Regions from separate parts of the Salinicoccus bachuensis genome, predicted to be linked through region 2. Evidence: predicted binding sites of a transcription regulator. Region 2 holds the regulator's gene; each other region holds the start of a gene.
The links. Region 2 encodes LexA, which represses DNA repair genes until DNA is damaged. Its sites were predicted from a motif close to CGAACATATGTTCG; they were not measured.

Region 1 (6,574 bases), 370 kb from region 2:
CGTTACAAAAAGTAATTAATGGGAATAACTAATCCAAAGGAGGAGTAAAATGGAAGAGAACAACCAAGGAAAATTAACACCGGTTTTTTGGATATCACTTGTTATCGTATCTGCTCTTGTCCTTTACGGGACGTTCTTTTCAGAGAACTTCGAAAGCGTAACGGGAGTCCTCACGGGCTTTATAACGAGCAACTTCAGTTGGTATTATGTATCGCTGACGACGATTTTCATCTTGTTTTGCCTGATATTCGTCTTTACACCGATGGGGCAGATCCGTCTTGGCAAGCCGACGGAAAAACCTGAGTTCAAAACGATGTCATGGTTTGCCATGCTGTTCAGTGCCGGCATGGGTATCGGACTTGTATTCTGGGGCGCGGCTGAACCGATCAGCCACTATTTCACCCCCCCGACTGCCGACCCTGAATCAGATGAAGCGATGAAGGAATCATTGCGGAGAACATTCTTCCACTGGGGCTTCCATGCATGGGCAGTCTATGCAGTCGTGGGGCTGGCTCTGGCGTTTGCCCAGTTCAGACGGAATGAGCCCGGCTTGATTTCGAGTACATTGCGGCCGATTCTTGGCAAGCGTGTGGATGGGCCGATTGGCACAGCAATCGACGTGCTGGCTGTGTTCGCCACAATCGCCGGGGTGGCGACTTCCCTCGGCCTTGGTGTCATGCAGATCAATGGTGGCTTGAGCTACCTGTTCGGCATTCCGAACAACATCTATGTGCAGATCATCATCATTGCCATCATTACTGTGCTGTTCATGTACAGTGCATGGACGGGACTATCCAAAGGGATCCAGTACTTGAGTAATGCGAATATGGTCCTTGGCGGCCTTCTGTTGATCTTTACGCTTGTACTTGGGCCAACTGTTCTGATCCTTAACATGTGGACGGATACTTTCGGTGGTATGATCGGCAACTTTGTAAACATGAGTTACGATGTTGCACCGCTCAATCAGGATAAGAACGATTGGCTCGGCGCCTGGACAATCTATTACTGGGGCTGGTGGATGAGCTGGAGCCCATTCGTAGGGATCTTCATCGCACGGGTGTCACGCGGCCGTACAATCCGTGAGTTTGTCCTGGCAGTCATGATCGGGCCGGCCGTACTCAGCTTCTTCTGGTTCAGTGTCTTCGGGGTCACTGCCATCGAATCGGATAGACAGGTCGGTGGATTTGCAGACCTTGCGACTGAAGCCGTGCTGTTTGAAATGTTCAACAATCTGCCGTTTGGCCTGATCGTCTCACTTATCGCGGTGCTGCTGATCGGCACATTCTTCATCACTTCTGCTGATTCGGCAACATTCGTATTGGGTATGCAGACGACGAACGGATCGCTCACGCCACCAAACAGAACGAAAATGATCTGGGGGATTGCCCAGGTTGCTATTGCGATCGTTCTGCTCATGGGCGGCGGACTGACATCACTCCAGGCAGCAGCGATCATTTCGGCATTCCCATTCTCGATCATTCTCATACTCATGATGATTGCAACCTACAAGGATGTTGCGAAAGAGCAGAGATCACTGAATCTCCTCATCGAACCTAACTACGAAGGTACGGAGTATGAAAAGCTGATGAAGGATCATGAGGAAAAACAGAAACTGGATGATGAAAAAGCAGCCAGAGAAAACAATTAAATTAATATATAGTTATGGAAATGACCTATAGACATAAGTTTTACTTATTGCTATAGGTCATTTTTTTGTATCGAAATTATGGCTGAATTGGAAGGGACGGCGTTTACATCGCTTATGTAAAGATATACAATTGATACGAACGGTCATATGACTGGAATATTGATAGGGGGCTATTACAATGAGTCAAAATGTTAATGAAGCTGCCAAGAAGTCGTTCAATGTCGGCGGCAAGGACTATAACTACTATAGTCTGAAGACATTGACTGAACGGGGCATGTCTGAAACACACAAATTGCCATACTCCGTCAGAGTGCTGCTTGAATCAGTGCTGCGCCAGTACGACGGCAGTGTCATCAATGATGAACATATCGAATCTTTGGCAACTTGGGACAAAGGCGACAACCAAGGAAAAGAAGTGCCATTCAAACCTTCACGCGTCATTCTCCAGGACTTTACTGGTGTGCCGGCGGTCGTCGACCTGGCATCTCTCAGAAAAGCGATGGATGATGTAGGTGGAGATGTACAGAAGATCAATCCTGAAGTGCCTGTCGACCTCGTCATCGACCACTCGGTACAGGTGGATGCCTACGGTACTGAAGATTCACTCAGACTGAACATGGAGCTCGAGTTCGAAAGGAACGAAGAACGCTATGAATTCCTGCACTGGGCAACGAAGGCGTTCGACAACTATAAAGCCGTTCCGCCTGCAACAGGCATCGTCCACCAGGTGAACCTCGAGTACCTGGCGAATGTTGTCCATGTCAAAGAAGACGGCGATGAACTTGTGACATTCCCGGACACTCTTGTCGGTACGGATTCCCATACTACAATGATCAATGGTCTTGGCGTACTTGGCTGGGGTGTCGGCGGCATCGAAGCTGAAGCCGGAATGCTCGGACAGCCATCCTACTTCCCTGTACCTGAAGTCGTCGGCGTGCGCATGACGAATGGCCTGCCGGAAGGTGCTACAGCGACAGACCTTGCGCTGCGTGTCACTGAACTTCTGCGCAAGCATGGTGTTGTAGGAAAGTTCGTCGAATTCTTCGGCCAGGGTGTGACAGAGCTTCCACTCGCTGACAGGGCGACAATCGCGAACATGGCACCTGAATACGGTGCAACATGCGGCTTCTTCCCTGTTGATGATGAGACGCTCGAATACATGAAACTCACAGGGCGCAGTGAAGAGCATATCGATATCGTCAAGACGTACCTTCAGGAGAATGACATGTACTTCGATCCGGCAAACGAACCGGTATACAGCGAAGTCGTTGATCTCGACCTCTCCACAGTTGAACCTGCACTTGCCGGACCTAAACGTCCACAGGACCTGATCCAGCTGTCCGACATGAAGGAAGAGTACAGAAAATCCATCACAGCCGAAAGCGGCAACCATGGTCACGGTCTGGATGAAGCGGAATTCGACAAGAAGACGACAGTCAAGTTCAATGATGGCAAAGAAGTTGAAATGAAGACCGGCGACCTCGCCATCGCAGCCATCACTTCATGTACGAATACATCCAACCCTTACGTCATGCTCGGGGCAGGCCTGATTGCGAAGAAAGCAGTTGAAAAAGGTCTGGAAGTACCGGCATATGTGAAAACTTCACTGGCGCCAGGTTCGAAAGTCGTTACAGGCTACCTGGAAGACTCCGGTCTGCAGGAATATCTCGATAAGCTCGGATTCAACCTTGTAGGTTACGGTTGTACGACATGCATCGGCAACTCCGGTCCATTGCTTCCTGAAATTACAGAAGCGATTACTGAAAGCGACCTGCTTGTAAGTTCCGTGCTTTCCGGAAACCGTAACTTCGAAGGCAGGATCCACCCGCTTGTCAAAGCGAACTATCTTGCTTCACCACCATTGATTGTTGCATATGCACTCGCTGGTACAGTGGACATCGATCTGCGCAATGAACCACTCGGCAAGGACAAGGAGGGCAACGATGTCTTCATGAAGGACATCTGGCCATCCACCCAGGAAGTCAAGGATGCAGTAATGGGCAACGTCAGTCCTGAACTCTTCAGGAAGGAATACGAAAGGGTATTCGATGCCAACGAAATCTGGAACAACATCGAAACGACGGATGCACCGCTCTACGACTTCAATCCGGAGTCCACATACATCCAGAATCCATCATTCTTCCAGAACCTCTCTACAGAGCCTGGCAAAGTGGAATCGCTGAGCGGCCTGCGTGTACTCGGCAAATTCGGAGACTCCGTTACGACCGACCACATTTCACCTGCGGGTGCGATCGGCAAGGACACACCTGCCGGCAAATGGCTGATCGAACAGGGCGTATCTCCAAGAAACTTCAACTCATACGGTTCCCGTCGTGGTAACCACGAAGTCATGCTCCGCGGCACATTCGCCAACATCCGTATCCGCAACCAGATTGCAGACGGCAAAGAGGGCGGATTCACAACGTACTGGCCGACTGGTGAAGTCATGAGCATCTATGATGCTGCAATGAAATATCAGCAGGATGGCACAGGACTCGTCGTCATCGCCGGAGACGACTACGGTATGGGATCGAGCCGGGACTGGGCAGCCAAAGGTACGAATCTTCTCGGTGTTGAAGCAGTCATTGCAGCAAGCTATGAGCGGATCCACCGTTCGAACCTTGTAATGATGGGTGTCCTTCCATTGCAGTTCGTTGATGGAGAGGATGCAGATACACTCGGATTCGACGGTAGCGAGACATTCGACATCCAGGTCGGTGAAGATGTCAGGCCTGGACACGTCCTTGATGCTGTGGCAACAAACCAGGACGGCAAGAAGACCGAGTTCAAAGTCAAGGCACGCTTCGATTCAGAAGTTGAAGTGGACTACTACCGCAATGGCGGTATCCTGCAGCTTGTACTCAGAAACAAACTTAAAGAGCAGTAATATTAAAATAACCCATCTCTTCTTGAGATGGGTTATTGCTTTTATTTGCTTTCGAATATGACTTCATCATCCTCAGAGTCTATAACCAGTTCCGTATCTTCAAAGTACCATAGGTCCGATTCCTTGATGAAGACCTGTATGCCATCGTAATCGAATACTTTGCTGTCGGAGGGGATGCGTTCTACTGTCAATGCTGGAGAGAACCCCTGTTTCAGCTGTGTTTCACCGCCATACCTTACATAGATGTTTACGCCCTGTCCTTCTTCCGGATCCAGTTCTTCCTTCATCCAATCCAGTGCACGATCTGTAACTTCCAACATTTCCATCATCCCTTCTGCTACATGAATGTAATTTTGGATTCTGTACCATCCATTATACGTTTAATGTTGGAGATATGTCTAACGACAATGACTACGGCGATGATGAACGAAAAGGCAATCAGCAGCGGATCCCTGAAGACCAGCGAAAGAATAAAGAATAAGACGGCACTCACTATGCTGGAAAGGGATACATATTTGCTGATTTTTAACGTTATCAGAAAAGCGGACAGGAGCAGGATGAAAAGCAGGGGGTTGTATGCCAGTACGGCACCTGCACTTGTAGCGACAGCTTTTCCACCCTTGAACTTCAGGAATATGGAGTAGACATGACCGATGGCTGCTACAAGCCCCGGGATGAATATATGCATATCCACATCGAGGAGCATTGCGGCAAACACTGGAAGCGCCCCTTTGAACATGTCCAGCAGAAGCACGACGATGCCGGCTTTCTTGCCAAGGATCCTGAAAGTGTTGGTTGTACCTATATTGCCGCTGCCATGCTGCCTGAGATCAATCTTATAGAACCAGATGCCGATCAGAAGGCTGAAAGGTGTGGAGCCCAGAAGGTAGCTCAATATCAGGAGTATTATGATCGTTTCCATTTTAAAACCCCTTTATTATCAGGTACTAACAGTTTACCATAAATTTTAAGTGGGGTATAATAAAATATAGTTTACCATAAATTTATTATGTAAACTATATTACTCATATGCAATGTGAATCCATTGATTATGGTTGCAATCATCACGCTTTTGTATAAAAATAGAACATGAGATAAAAATAACGAACATACGTTTGTGGGAGGAAATCCGATTTGGCAAGACAGAATACTTATAACGATGATTCAATACAAATACTTGAAGGTCTGGACGCCGTAAGGAAAAGGCCGGGGATGTATGTCGGTTCAACCGATCATAGGGGACTGCACCACCTGGTGTACGAGATCACCGACAATTCGGTCGACGAAGTCATCAATGGCTACGGCGATGAAATAAATATCACCATCAATCCGGATGAAAGCATCACCATCCGGGATAATGGCCGCGGCATGCCGACAGGCATGCATACATCCGGCAAGCCGACACCGGAAGTCATATTCACCGTACTGCATGCCGGCGGCAAGTTCGGTGCCGGCGGATACAAGACATCCGGCGGTCTGCACGGCGTGGGTGCTTCGGTCGTCAACGCCCTGAGCGAGTGGGTGGAAATCACAATCTACCGGGACGGGAAGGTGCATGAAATGTCCTTTAAGGACGGGGGGGAGCTCGACCGTCCATTGGAGGTGACCGGAAAGACGAAAAGGACCGGTACCGAAGTGACATTCAGACCGGATGGGGAAATCTTCAAATCCGGCACTTCATTCCACTTTGAGACGATTATGGAAAGAATGCGGGAATCCGCCTTCCTGCAGAAGGGGATGCGGATCTCCATTACGGACAGGCGTCCCGAGGAGCCGCTCGAGGAAGTATTCCAATATGATGATGGTCTGAAATCCTTCATCAACTTCCTGAATGAAGGCAAGGATGCGATCGGGGACGTGGTCATGTTCTCCGGCGAATACAATGACATCCTGGCGGAAGTGAGCTTCCAGTACAATGACCAGTACAGTGAAACGCTGATCTCCTTCGTCAACAATGTGCGGACAAAGGACGGCGGTACGCACGAAGTCGGCTTCAAGACCGGCTTCACCCGTGTATTCAATGAGTATGCACGGAAAAT
Region 2 (6,574 bases):
ATAGACGACTGCGGGCACCGGTGCATCAAAATATTCGTCGAATCCCATGCCATTTTCACAAAGGATGACTTCAGTATCCCGGTGGGCCATTGCAGGGATGATTCCGCTTATGGACTTGAGCGCTGTGGCTTTCGTGGCGATGAAGATGATGTCGAAGGCGTCCCCTTCATATGCTGAGATGTCCTCGATGGTGTAGGGGTAATGCCGGCGTTCACCGTCTTCCTGTATGGTGAAGCCTTCCTTTCGTGATCTGCCAAAGAGTGTAATATCATGCGGCAGCATTTTCATTTCACGTGCAATGACACTGCCGACGGCGCCGATGCCGATGACTGCAATTTTCATTTATTTCCCTCCTGGTTGGATGTAGCACTTTTAAATAATATGGTAAACTAATTATAATATATTACTTTCGAATGGAAAGGGGCAGCATCATGAAAGCTACAAGTGATTGGAAACGGATGAAAATGGAGGGGGAGCGGATCACGATGGTCACAGCCTACGACTATCCGAGTGCGAAGCAGAGTGAAGCGGCCGGACTGGACACCCTGCTCGTCGGCGACTCGCTCGGGATGACAGTCCTCGGCTACGACAGTACGGTGCAGGTGACGATGGATGATATGATCCATCATGCGAAGGCGGTCAGACGCGGAGCACCGGATACATACGTCGTTGTGGATATGCCATTCGGATCCTATCATGGAAATGATGACGACAGCGTCGGCAATGTCCTGAAACTCTATCAGCAGACAGGCGCCAATGCCGTCAAATTGGAGGGCGTGGAATGCGTCGATGTCATCCGCCGTTCCGTAGCCGCGGGTGTACCGATCGTCGCCCACCTCGGCCTTACGCCACAGTCGGTCGGTGTGACCGGCTTCAGGATGCAGGCCGGCACACAGGAAGCGGCGATGCAGCTGATCGAGGACACCAAGGCGGTCGAAGCGGCCGGTGCATGCATGGTGGTTCTCGAGGCCATCCCTTCCGACCTCGCCGGCAAAATCACCCGGACCCTCTCCATTCCGACGATCGGCATCGGTGCGGGGGCGGATGTGGACGGCCAGGTGCTCGTATACCATGATCTCCTGCAGTATGGAACCGACCGGCTGCCGAAATTCGTCAAACCGTATGCGGATTTCAATACGGCCGGAGTGGAGGGACTCAGGGCATACGCCGAAGCGGTCAAGGCCGCCCGCTTCCCGGATGAGGATACAACTTACAAGAGAAAGGTTTTTGAGGAATGATGAAGACAGCAGGTACAATAGAGGAAGTCCGCAATATACTGGAGGAACATCGCGGGGACAGCATCGCACTGGTGCCGACGATGGGCGCCCTCCACGAAGGGCATATGGCACTCGTCGATACAGCCAGAAGAAAAGGGGACATCGTCGCAGTCAGCATATTCGTCAACCCGCTGCAGTTCGGCCCGGATGAGGACCTCGACAGCTATCCGCGGAATCTCGAACGGGACCTTGAAATCTGCCGGGCGCACGGGGTGGATGTCGTCTTCCATCCGTCAGAGGATGAGATGTACCCGAAGGCACCGGAGCTTGAACTCCGCCTCCGGACGATGGCTTCCATTCTTGATGGGGTCAGAAGGCCGGGCCATTTCGAAGGTGTGGTGACGGTGGTGAACAAGCTGTTCAACATCGTCCGGCCGGATTTCGCCGTGTTCGGTGAAAAGGACCGCCAGCAGCTGATGATTATCCAGAGGATGGTGGAGGACTTCAATCATGATATCGAAGTCGTGGGGGTGTCGACCGAACGGGAATCCGACGGACTGGCCAAAAGCAGCAGGAATGTCAACCTGTCCGATACGGAACGCGCCGAGGCGCCGGCGATCAACCAGGCGCTTGAGATGGGCCGCGGACTGATACAGGAGGGCGTTTCCGATGCCGGAGAAGTCAAGGAGCGTATCGAAGCCCATGTCACGGACCATACTTCGGGCACAATAGACGACCTTCAGATATTCACACATCCCGATTTAAATCCTGTTCAAAACATTGATGGTGATGTTATAATATTCATTGCTGTTAAGTTCGCAAGAACACGGTTAATAGATAATATGATGGTGATAAAAAATGATCAGAACAATGATGAACGGTAAAATACATCGGGCGGTCGTTACAGAGGCCAACCTGAACTATGTGGGCAGCATTACAATCGACCCGGTACTGCTTGAAGCGGCGAACATACTGCCGAATGAACGGGTGCAGATCGTCAATAACAACAATGGAGAACGCCTTGAGACATATGTCATCGAAGGGGAGAGGGGTTCCCGCGAAATCTGCCTGAATGGTGCCGCCGCGAGAAAGGTGCAGGTCGGTGATGTCGTCATCATAATCAGCTATGTCCAGCTGGATGACAGCGAGTTGGATGGTTTCGAGCCGAATGTAGTAATCGTCGATCAGGACAACAATATCGTCGACCCCGAGTACATCGAAAAAAGACAAACCGAATACACACATCAATGAGTAATTAGACATCCGTTTAATTACTTTTTTTAAACTTTTGTAAAAGGAGGTGCAGCCATGTTCGGCAAACTGTTCTTCATCATTTTCGTCTATATCGTATCCACCATCCTCGCCCCGGCCGTGCAGTCCTATGATTTTAAGGAAGGCCTGAACGGGGAATACGCGACGGAATGGCTGGAAGCAAACGTATATCCGGCATATGACATGAGCGGCATACACGAAGTCAATAGTGCGCAGACGCAGGACGTTGAAGTGACCATGGAAAGTGAATATGACATCCAGGGTCAGGAAGTACTCGGAAGTGAGTATGCAGGGGATTTTGTCATCGAAGAGGACTATGGAAGATTCAGGATGGTGCTTGTCAATGAAGGGCAGGTGACAGGTGCCTATACGAACAGTGATGATGTATCAATCGACAACATAAACATTGAAGGCATGGACCGTGAGAGTGTCAGGAAGGTGTACGGGGAACCGGAGGACTCCATCAAAAAGGGATGGAAGCGGCTCAGGGTCGACAGCAATGAATATGCAGTATACGATCTGAAGGATAGATATGTCTATTTCTTCTATGATCTTCACGAAGAAGACAAGGTCAATGGGGCGCTCGTGGTGATGAAGGAGGAAGTCGAGGCGGGCGAGGCACTATACAACCATCCGCCGGCAGAGGACAATTCAAGGATGAACCATCTTCTGGTCAATGCCACCCGCTTCGAATATGATGTGGAGCCCCTCGAGACGTATGACAGGGCAGGCGTGGCGGCACAGGGCCACAGCGAGGATATGGCGGAACGCAACTACTTCGACCATGATTCGCCGGACGGGGAAACATTGAAGGACCGGGTCGAGGAGGCAGGGGTGCAGTACCGCATGGCCGGAGAGAACATCGCCATGGGACACACATCCCCGATATTCTCCCACCACAGCCTGATGAACTCCATCGACCACCGTGTGAATACGCTGAAGCCGGCATTCACCCATCTCGGTACGGGAACCGCCTATAATGATGAAAATGTGCCATATTATACAGAAAATTATATACAAAAGTAGATGGAATATTTGCCTTATGGTATAATATTATACAAATCAATGTGTTTGGAATCGTTTCTAAGGGGAATTTAAAAGTGAACGTCACGAATGCATTTTTTGACGATTATAACTTTTCCTACAGGCCCATCCTGATAGAATTGTAGAACGAGGGGATGCAGTTGATCAGTAAAACACAGGAAAATGAAACCAAAGATGCTAAAGATATTTTGGAACAAGTGAAAATAATACTTGGCAGATAGTCGAATGAACCAGTCTAGCGTATGACAGGATGGCATGGGAAAAGCGATAATAAAAAGGGCGCATACCAAAATGGTATGCGCCCTTTAAATATGCCCGAACCTGGTCAGAAGGACCTGAACAGTCCGACAACCTTGCCGAGGACGGTCACACTATCCAGAATGATCGGTTCCATGGAAGAGTTTTCAGGCTGCAGCCTGTAGTAGCCATTTTCCTTGTAGAAGCGCTTGACCGTCGCTTCATCCTCTTCCGTCATTGCAACGATGATATCCCCATTGTGTGCGATATTCTGCTTCCGTACGATGACCCGGTCCCCGTCGTGTATGCCGGTTTCAATCATGCTGTCACCGACGACATTCAGCAGGAAGATTTCACTGTTATGGTTTGCCGTGAAATGTTCGGGAAGCGGGAAATATTCATCGATGTTCTCGACTGCTGTGATCGGAAGGCCGGCAGTGACCTTACCAAGTACCGGAACATGGATGACGGCACCATGCTGCTCGTTTTCCTCCGTAATGATCTCAATTGCACGCGGCTTCGTCGGATCCCGCTTTATGAATCCCTTCTCCTGCAGCTTCGCAAGGTGTCCGTGGACGGTCGAACTGGACTGGAGGCCGACCGCGTTGCCTATCTCCCTTACACTTGGCGGATAGCCCTTTTCGTGAACGGTAGTCTTTATAAACTGATATATCTGCTTCTGTCTATCTGTTAGCGGCTTCATATATATACCTCCGGCTTATTATTGATTCAATTTTACCATATATATGGATGTGTTACAAACGTTTGTTCGTAATCCTGTTGACCCGGAACAGATGTTCTGTTACCATATTGGTACAAACACATGTTCTGGAGGGGAATACCATGACATTGAAGGAATTCAAACTATTGAGCGCCATTTTTGCATTTGCCCTGGCGGCCGGTCTTATATTCATGTTCGACTCCCATAATACAGAGAACGCCTATTCCGATATCGTTTATATAGATGAGTATGAAGTAGTGACAGAAGCGGATATTCTGGAACCTTCAGAGGAAACGCACGTTCCGGACGAACAGTATGCCGAACGGACACATATGGACCAGCTGATGGAAATGATCGGTTTTATAAAGTGATTATAGTGATTATCAAGTATGGGAATGGTCTCATACTTTTTTTTGTGTTAAATTATAGGTGAGTGGACAGGAGGTTTCGCAATGCTTGAAAAGGAAAAACTGCAACGAATCAATGCACTGGCTGCCAAAAAGAAGGCGGGCAGCATCAAAAAGGAAGAGCTTGAAGAACTGAAGGGGCTGCGGGAAGAGTACCTTGAAAACTTTCGATCCTCCTTCAGAAAACAGGTGGAGCACACCAGGGTGGTCGATCCAAAAGGCAATGATGTGACACCTGAAAAACTTAAACGCATTCAACAGGATAAAAATATCAGAGAATAAAGGAGCATGAATATGACATTCGACAAAACGGATCAGCTAGCAATCAATACAATCAGAACCCTTTCAATCGATGCAGTTGAAAAAGCCAATTCCGGACACCCGGGATTGCCGATGGGGGCAGCACCTATGGCGTATACGCTCTGGAGCCGTCATCTGAACTTCAACCCAAATTCCATGGCGTGGTTCAACCGCGACCGCTTCGTACTCAGTGCCGGACACGGTTCCATGCTCGTCTACAGCCTGCTTCATCTGAGTGGCGCGCTTGAAATGGAGGAACTGAAGAATTTCAGACAGTATGAATCGAAGACGCCCGGACATCCCGAGTTCAAGCATACTGAAGGCGTGGAGATCACGACCGGTCCCCTTGGACAGGGCTTTGCGATGAGCGTCGGCATGGCCATGGCTGAAAAGCATCTGGCTGCACGCTTCAACCGCAACAATTACAATGTTGTGGACCACTATACGTATGTCGTGGCAAGTGATGGCGATCTGATGGAAGGCGTTTCCCATGAGGCATCGTCCCTCGCCGGGCACCTGGCTCTCGACAAGCTTATCGTGCTGTATGATTCCAACGATATTTCACTTGATGGGGACCTGGACAAAAGTTTTTCAGAGGACATCAAGAAGCGCTTTGAAGGCTACAACTGGCACTATATAAAAGTGGCCGATGGCAATGATGTGGAAGCAATCGACAAGGCGATAGAGGAGGCGAAGTCCTCCGATAAGCCGACGATGATCGAAGTGAAGACGATCATCGGATATGGCGCTCCGAACAAGCAGGGCAAAAGTGCTTCCCACGGCGCGCCGCTTGGTGAAGAGGAACGCAAGGCAGCCTTCGAATACTATGGTTTTGATCCGGATGAGACGTTCAAAGTGGATGACGCCGTCTATGACCGCTTCAGTGAAACGATGAAGCAGAGAAGCAATGGCAGGGAAGCGGCATGGAATAAGATGCTCGAGGACTACAGGAATGAATATCCTGAACTCTACAGCGCACTCGATGATGCGATCAACCATCGTCTGAAGGAAGACTACGACAAGGATCTGCCGTTCTACGAAGCGGGCGACTCCAAGGCGACAAGGGCGACTTCAAGCGAAATGATCCAGGCGCTGTCCGGAACCGTTCCGACCCTCTTCGGCGGCGCTGCCGACCTCGCAAGCAGCAACAAGACGAACGTCAAGGATGAAGAGGACTTCGGTGCAGGAAACTATGACGGCCGCAATATCTGGTTTGGTGTCAGGGAATTCGGCATGGCCGCAGCCCTGAACGGCATGGCAGCGCATGGCGGCATCTACCCTTATGGCGGTACATTCTTCGTCTTCAGCGACTACATGAAGCCGGCCATCCGACTCAGTGCGCTGATGAAGCTGCCGGTGACATACGTGCTGACACA
Region 3 (6,574 bases), 350 kb from region 2:
GTGCCTGGAGGAAGAAGTGGACCAATTCATGATTATGGTAGTCCAGGACAGGGCCACGATTGGAATAATAGAAATACTTGCCCATGACGGTCTTCTTCAAGGTGAACAGGCAGGCGGCTATGACCGTACCCTCATCGTCCTTGACTCCGAGCAGGCGGACTTTCTGCTTGTCCATTTCCCTGTTCTTCTTATTTTCTATCATTTGAAAGAAGGCGGATTCCTCCCCTTTTTCAATATAGTTCCTATATTCCGTTTCGGTCAATTCAACAAATTTCATCCGTATTCCTACCTCCCAATCTGCTTCCGTATTTTCGAGAGCGCCTGATAGGCCTTGTAGGCCGGCGCATTGATCGGTTTGATGAAATCCCCGACATATTCAAAGACGGTAGCATTGAAACCTTTCTTGAACTGTATTACCCCGTAGTCCTCCGCTTCTTCGGAGAAGTCTCCACTGATGCCATAGAAGTTGTAGAGGCTGATGCCATGATCGAGTGCATAGTTGATCATATGCCACTGGATCAGATAGCTGCCTGCAAAATGCCTGAACGCGTTGTCGCTGCCTCCGGCAAGATAGACCACTTCATGCGGCGTAATGAAATAATAGGCACTCGCAATCGGCAGCTCCTCACCGTGGGTCGCGCGCAGCGCTTTTCCTTCAGCAAGCTTTTCCTCTATATTTTCCAGCTGTCCGCCGAGGTTCTTGATCTTCTTCTCCGCCTTCTTGTTCGACGGGTCCTTTTCCAGATCCTTCTCCGCCTTTTCGATATTTTTGACCAGGCCATCACGGTCCCTGGAAATGGATTCCGTATACTCGCCCAGATTGACATATACAAGCGGAATGATGACATTGTCGCCAAAGTGCTTCTTCCTGCTGATATAGTAGGAGTCGTCCCGATCGACAAAAGACTTCATTTCCGAAGTGTCCTTCATGAACTTCCTGAACACATCAATTTCATCGAGTTCCAGATAGCGTATATGAAGCCCATGCTTCTGGGCCTTCTTGATGTTTCGCTTGCGGAGGCTGTCCATATCATCCAGGAGCGTCTTCGGATCCTTTCCTTCCAGGTTAAGCACCGAATGCCACCTGATCTGGATGACCGGGTCGAACCCTACAGTGAATCCATCATGCGTGAAGCCCTGTTCCTCAAAATAGTCGAAGATGTACCGGTTGCCCCGATCTTCGAGGATTTTCCCGTCATGATCCCGCTCCCTGATCACTTCATAGGGATCGATCCTGGCATACATGACTTTCTTCGGTTTCAGAAACTGGTGAAGACCTTCGAAGAACACATCGAACACCTGCTTGTCTGCATAATCCATCACCGGCCCACGGTTGCTGTAGGCATATTTGAATACTTTCATTACCGGGGTCAGCGTAATGAGACATGCAGCCCTGACCGCTCCGCCATCCTTCACACCAACAAGGTAGGTTTCAATACCCTGCTCCACCTTCAGGCGGTAGTTGTCCTTCGTCTGTGTGAAATGACTGAAGTGTGTCCGGGTGAAATGGTCGAATTCCTCAATGGTCAACTCTGTAAATTGCATAATGGCACTCCTGTCAACTAATTTTAATACTTTGCTTATATTATCAGATTTACCACGGTATCTCCATGATTTTTAGAAGCTCTGAAAATTATTCGCCTCTCCACACGAATATTTGCGAATTCGTCTTGGGACGCAAATTATTTATAATGCAGTTATCGTCCTATGTATTATATCACTTGGGAGATGGACCGGCATCGTTTTCATACTGATTACGGATGTTTCGTCCCGGGGCGGGTGACACGCTGTTCGACAGGCTGAAATGGATGGAGGAGAAGATCACGGCATGGCTTTCCGGCCGGAGATTCTTCCATGTCGACTACCAGATGGGGGATGAACTGTTCATCCTGCCCTCCAGAGCCCACTATACCCTGTTTGTTGCAATCTATGCGAAATTGCTGTGGGACAATCATGATTTTCCATTGAAGTGCAGCTTCCATACTGCAGATATTCCCACTCCTGAAGGCGATCTGGAACAATGGAGCCATGAAGCCGTCAAAAAGACCTGGAATGCACTCGACACGATTAAGAAATCGGCAGTGCAGGACTTCATTTCACCGGATACAGCGAACGCTTTCTGATCATCCTGTTCGTACTGTTCGACCAGTATACCGCAATGGGGCTGATCATCACCGCAAAATCCATCCTTCGGTTCCCGAGCAGCGGCTCCGACAGCGCAGTCCACAAGGAAAGTGAATATGTACTCGTCGGTACGATGGTCTCCCTCGTCATCGGCATACTGAATGGCCTCCTGTTCCTCTACGCCATCCATAGGCAGCTCCCTTGCTGCCTATCTTTTATGCCCTGCAATCAGTCCATCCCTCAGCTTCAGGGTCGAAGCCTCTGTACAGCTGAGTGCCCGCATGACGCTCAGCTGCCCATATTTCACCTTGAGATGATCCACCGTCCTCAACAGCCTTTCCCTCCTTTCGACCGCTTCCACATCATCAAACAATGAAATCTGCTTCACCTTGTCAGGAATGAAGTTCGTCAGCGTGACGCTGATGGTGCGGTACAGGGCATAGGAATCGGCGATCGCCTTCAGTGCCTTCCATATCCCCACCATGACGAAATCTCCGTCGTTCGTTCCCTCCCTGACTGTAAACTGCTTCCGGTATATCCTCCCCTCCGCCGTCCCCACAGCAAACTGGACCGTCCGGGCAAGTTTTCTTTCCAGCCTCAGGCGATGGGTGACCTCGTCCACATGTTCGAGCAGCACCACATAGATTTCATCGAAGCGGTAGTCCCGCATCAGTATCTGGCTCTTTGCAATCGACGGCGAATGCACGGTATGCTTTTCCCGGATGAGGCTGGAGTCGATACCGTTGGCATGGAGGTGCCAGTCCACGCCGATGGCACCGAAGTCCCGCTTCAGGTGGGCCGCCGGGTACCGTGCCAGATCCCCGATCGAGAATATGCCCCTTTCATTCAGTTTGATCTCACTCCTTCTGTTGATGCCCCAGAAGCGCCTCAGCGGCTTGATCGGCCACAGTTTATCCGGCACATCGTGATACCGCCATTCGGCGATGCCGTCAGGCATCCGCTTCGCCTCGATATCCAAAGAGAGCTTGCTGAGCAGCATGTTCTCCCCGATGCCGATTGCACAGTCGATGGCCGTCTCCCGGTATATTTCCGCCTTGATCCGCCTTGCAAGCGCATACGGCGAATCCGCGAATATGCGGTAGCTCTGGGTCACATCCATGAAGAATTCATCGACCGAGTACTGGTGGAAATCTTCAGGGGCCACGTATTTCAATGCAATCGCCGTGATCCGTGCAGAATAGTCCAGATATGTCTTCATTGATGGATTGATGATGTAGATGTCACTGCGTCCCGGTATTTCAAAGAGCCTGGAGCCGGTCTTTATGCCGAGCTTCTTCAGTTCCGGCGTGGCCGCAAGCACCACCGAGCCGAGGCTTTTCGTGTCGGCCACCACGGCAAGTTTGGTCGTCATGGGATCGAGCCCCTTCAAAAGGCACGAGACGCTTGCGAAAAAGCTTTTCTGATCGACGCAGAATACATGGCGCTGCGGACAGATATGATAATTGTACATGCCATCCCTCCATACAGAACATGTGTTCGTAACCCCGTATATTTATCATATCACAAATTCAACCAGCCCAAACATCAATATCAATCCCCATAAATAACTCCATGCTCAATTGGGTATGGGACATTATAAAAACACAAAAGGAGGAAACACCATTGAAGGATATTCTCGCATTACTTAAACAAGGAAGTATGGCCTCCCTTACCGCTTCCATCGTCAATTTCTTCATCGCCGGCCTCAAAGGCGTAGCCTTCATACTGACTGCCAACGTCGCGATGTTTGCCGAAATGATGCACTCCATCGGAGATGCCCTCAACCAGCTTTTTGTATTCATAGGATCCGGTCTATCCAAAAAGGCACCCACGGAGCGCTTTCCCTTCGGCTTCGGCCGTCTGGTCAACCTCGTACTGCTCTTTGCAGTCATCATCGTCGGCATTCTGGCCTACGAGACGGTGCGGGAGGGTCTTCACCATATCCTGGAGCCTCTGCCAGTGGAAACCGATACGACCATGCTGCTGATCAATATCGGCGTCCTCGCCATTGCGGCAGTGCTCGAAAGCTTTGTGCTGTACAAGGCAGGCAAGGAACTCCTGCAGCAGGCGGACAAGCCCTATGACGGCCTGAAGCCATTGACCACAAGCTTCGCCAATATGGACCGGGCCAAACCGGCCACAAAACTCGTCTTCCTTGAGGACGCTGTCGCCACAGGGGGCGCGATATTCGCGATCATCGCCATACTTGTCGCCCGCTTTACAGGATTCTCCCAGAGTGAAGGCATCGCTTCGGTCGTCATCGGCCTGGCAATGTTCTATATCGTATACAAGATATTCATGGAAAATGCAGCCGGCGCACTCGGCGAGCATGATCCGCGCATGGAGGAGCGGGTCTCACAGATCGTTCTCCGTCATGATGAGATAAAGGACATCAGGAAGCTCTTCGTCATGAAGGAAGGGGACAATCTCCATGCTGAAGTCGTCGCCGAGATTGATCCGGACCTCAGCTCCAAGGAAGTGAACAGGATCAGGGATGAAATAGAAAGTCTTATCCTCAAGCAGAAACATGTAACCGATGTGAATATGGAATTTGAACTGAATGATGGCAAACGCACATGGCCGAAGACCCAGGATCAGCTCGACAGGAAGCCGAAATACTAACACATAAAAAAGGATGGCGTAATCGCCATCCTTTTTTATGTTCCTATTCATTCACCGGCGGGGCCTCCCCGGTCGGCTCCCCGGCATCCGGGTCCTCCACGTCCCCTTCAAAGAAGTCGTGGATATACTGGCTGTTCGTTTCAAAATCGAGGTCTATGACATTCCCGGCATGCGGCGTGTCCATGAACTGGTACGTATTCTCCACCGGCACGGTAAGTGTCGGGATGTCCTTCTCCCCCCGTATCAGGAACGAGGCCATCATCCGGTACAGTTCCCCATCGCTCATGCTCGTATTGACGTGTCCCATGCCGGTACCGGCAATTTTAGGGAGCTTGAGGATGCTGCCGAAGGTCAGCGCTTCATCCTTGACCGCATTGATCACCTGCTGCTGGCGTCTGACCCGGCCGAAGTCACCCTCTTCGTCCTGGCGGAACCGCGCATAGGCAAGAAGGTCTTCACCTCCAAGTCGCTGTTCCCCCTGCTTCAGTTCGGTGTCTATCTTCTCCGACATGTCCTTCTCCACATCGATCATGATGCCGTCCTTATTGATCACATCCACTACCGATTCGAAGGCCTGATAGTCGATGACTGCATATTCTTCGACTTCAATGCCGAAATTCTGCTGGATGGTCTGCCTGAGCAGCTCGACACCCCCGAGGGAGTAGACCGAATTGATCTTATAGCTCTGGAACCCCGGAATCTCCACATATATATCCCGCATGAGGGAAACCATCTTCATTTCCTTGTTCATGTAGTCATACTGGGCCAGCATGATGACGTCCGTCCGCTGGGCGCCATCCACCTCCCGGTCGGCACCGAGCAGCAGGATGTTCTTCTTGCCGTCATTATCGTCCGTCCCGTTGAATTCCATCTCTTCCTGTTCGACACCGTTCTCACGTGCGATATCGAGGCCGGACTGGTATGAAAAGTATATATAGAGGACTGAACCGATGATCACTGCAAGCAGGATGAGCGGAATGAGCGCCCGCTTCCGGATGCGCCGCTTCCGCCCCTCGGGCTGTGGTCTGTCGGAACGTCTGTATTCATTGTCCATAATCATGCTCCTGTCATTAATCTATCAATCATTTTAACCGGTTTCCACAAAATAATAAAGAAATAATGTCGCCATTATTCCATGGAGAATAAAAAATTGTGGTGTCATATGCTTATATAGTAAAATATATATAAGGAATGAGGGATTGATAATGATGAAAAAACTATTATTTTTAACAATGGTGCTCGTGCTGCTGATGCCGGCTCCGGCCCAGGCGGCCTCGGAATGGGACGAAGCGGTCACAGTGTATGGTGCAGCGCTTGAGAGTGACCAGCAGCTGCTCGACTCGACACGCGGGATACTCGGCACCGAGGAGAGCGACAAGGTCGAATATGTCTACAGTGAGGATGTACAGCAGTACATCGGCAAGGACTACAGCAACGCCGTGCTCAAATCGAGCATCCGAATCATCCAGGAAAGCCAAGGGCACGGCCTCGATATCACAGTCGATGAGAGCATGGGGGCAATCACAGAGATTACCGAGGAGACATATAAGAATGCACTTCTGACATCCGGCATCACCGATGCGGAAGTGGTCATCGGGGCGGCTGAGGATGTCACCGGTGAAAGTGCCCTCTCCGGCATCTACAAGGCCTATGAATCCCAAGGGGAGGCCATCGATACCGAACGCACCCAGAACTCCCAGGAGGAGCTTGAGGCCATCTCCAGCATTGCTGAAGAAAACAGCAACGTCGAAGGGTTCTCGCAGGAGCAGTTGAACAAGATGATCACCGACATCAAAGTTGAAGTCATCAATCAGGGCGGAGATCTCGC

Region 1: a site for LexA is predicted at 5,640-5,653, ahead of parE (DNA topoisomerase IV subunit B). Genes of this name have one in related genera too.
Region 3: a site for LexA is predicted at 3,611-3,624, ahead of RQP18_RS07410 (Y-family DNA polymerase). Genes of this name have one in related genera too.

What each region holds. Positions count from the first base shown of each region.
Region 1 is NZ_CP138333.2:1,479,147-1,485,720, reverse strand. Features, by position in the region: gene RQP18_RS07460 (glycine betaine uptake BCCT transporter) at 50-1,648, shown strand; gene acnA (aconitate hydratase AcnA) at 1,827-4,535, shown strand; gene RQP18_RS07450 (HesB/YadR/YfhF family protein) at 4,577-4,864, opposite strand; gene plsY (glycerol-3-phosphate 1-O-acyltransferase PlsY) at 4,873-5,457, opposite strand; gene parE (DNA topoisomerase IV subunit B) at 5,670-6,574, shown strand, end outside.
Region 2 is NZ_CP138333.2:1,112,891-1,119,464, forward strand. Features, by position in the region: gene RQP18_RS05475 (2-dehydropantoate 2-reductase N-terminal domain-containing protein) at 1-342, opposite strand, end outside; gene panB (3-methyl-2-oxobutanoate hydroxymethyltransferase) at 432-1,238, shown strand; gene panC (pantoate--beta-alanine ligase) at 1,235-2,101, shown strand; gene panD (aspartate 1-decarboxylase) at 2,076-2,468, shown strand; gene RQP18_RS05495 (CAP-associated domain-containing protein) at 2,526-3,515, shown strand; gene lexA (transcriptional repressor LexA) at 3,859-4,473, opposite strand; gene RQP18_RS05505 (hypothetical protein) at 4,614-4,862, shown strand; gene RQP18_RS05510 (DUF896 domain-containing protein) at 4,944-5,180, shown strand; gene tkt (transketolase) at 5,193-6,574, shown strand, end outside.
Region 3 is NZ_CP138333.2:1,467,167-1,473,740, forward strand. Features, by position in the region: gene RQP18_RS07390 (aminoacyltransferase) at 1-277, opposite strand, end outside; gene RQP18_RS07395 (aminoacyltransferase) at 286-1,545, opposite strand; gene RQP18_RS07400 (hypothetical protein) at 1,761-2,123, shown strand; gene RQP18_RS07405 (hypothetical protein) at 2,092-2,280, opposite strand; gene RQP18_RS07410 (Y-family DNA polymerase) at 2,333-3,595, opposite strand; gene RQP18_RS07415 (cation diffusion facilitator family transporter) at 3,748-4,746, shown strand; gene RQP18_RS07420 (LCP family protein) at 4,790-5,800, opposite strand; gene RQP18_RS07425 (DUF1002 domain-containing protein) at 5,952-6,574, shown strand, end outside.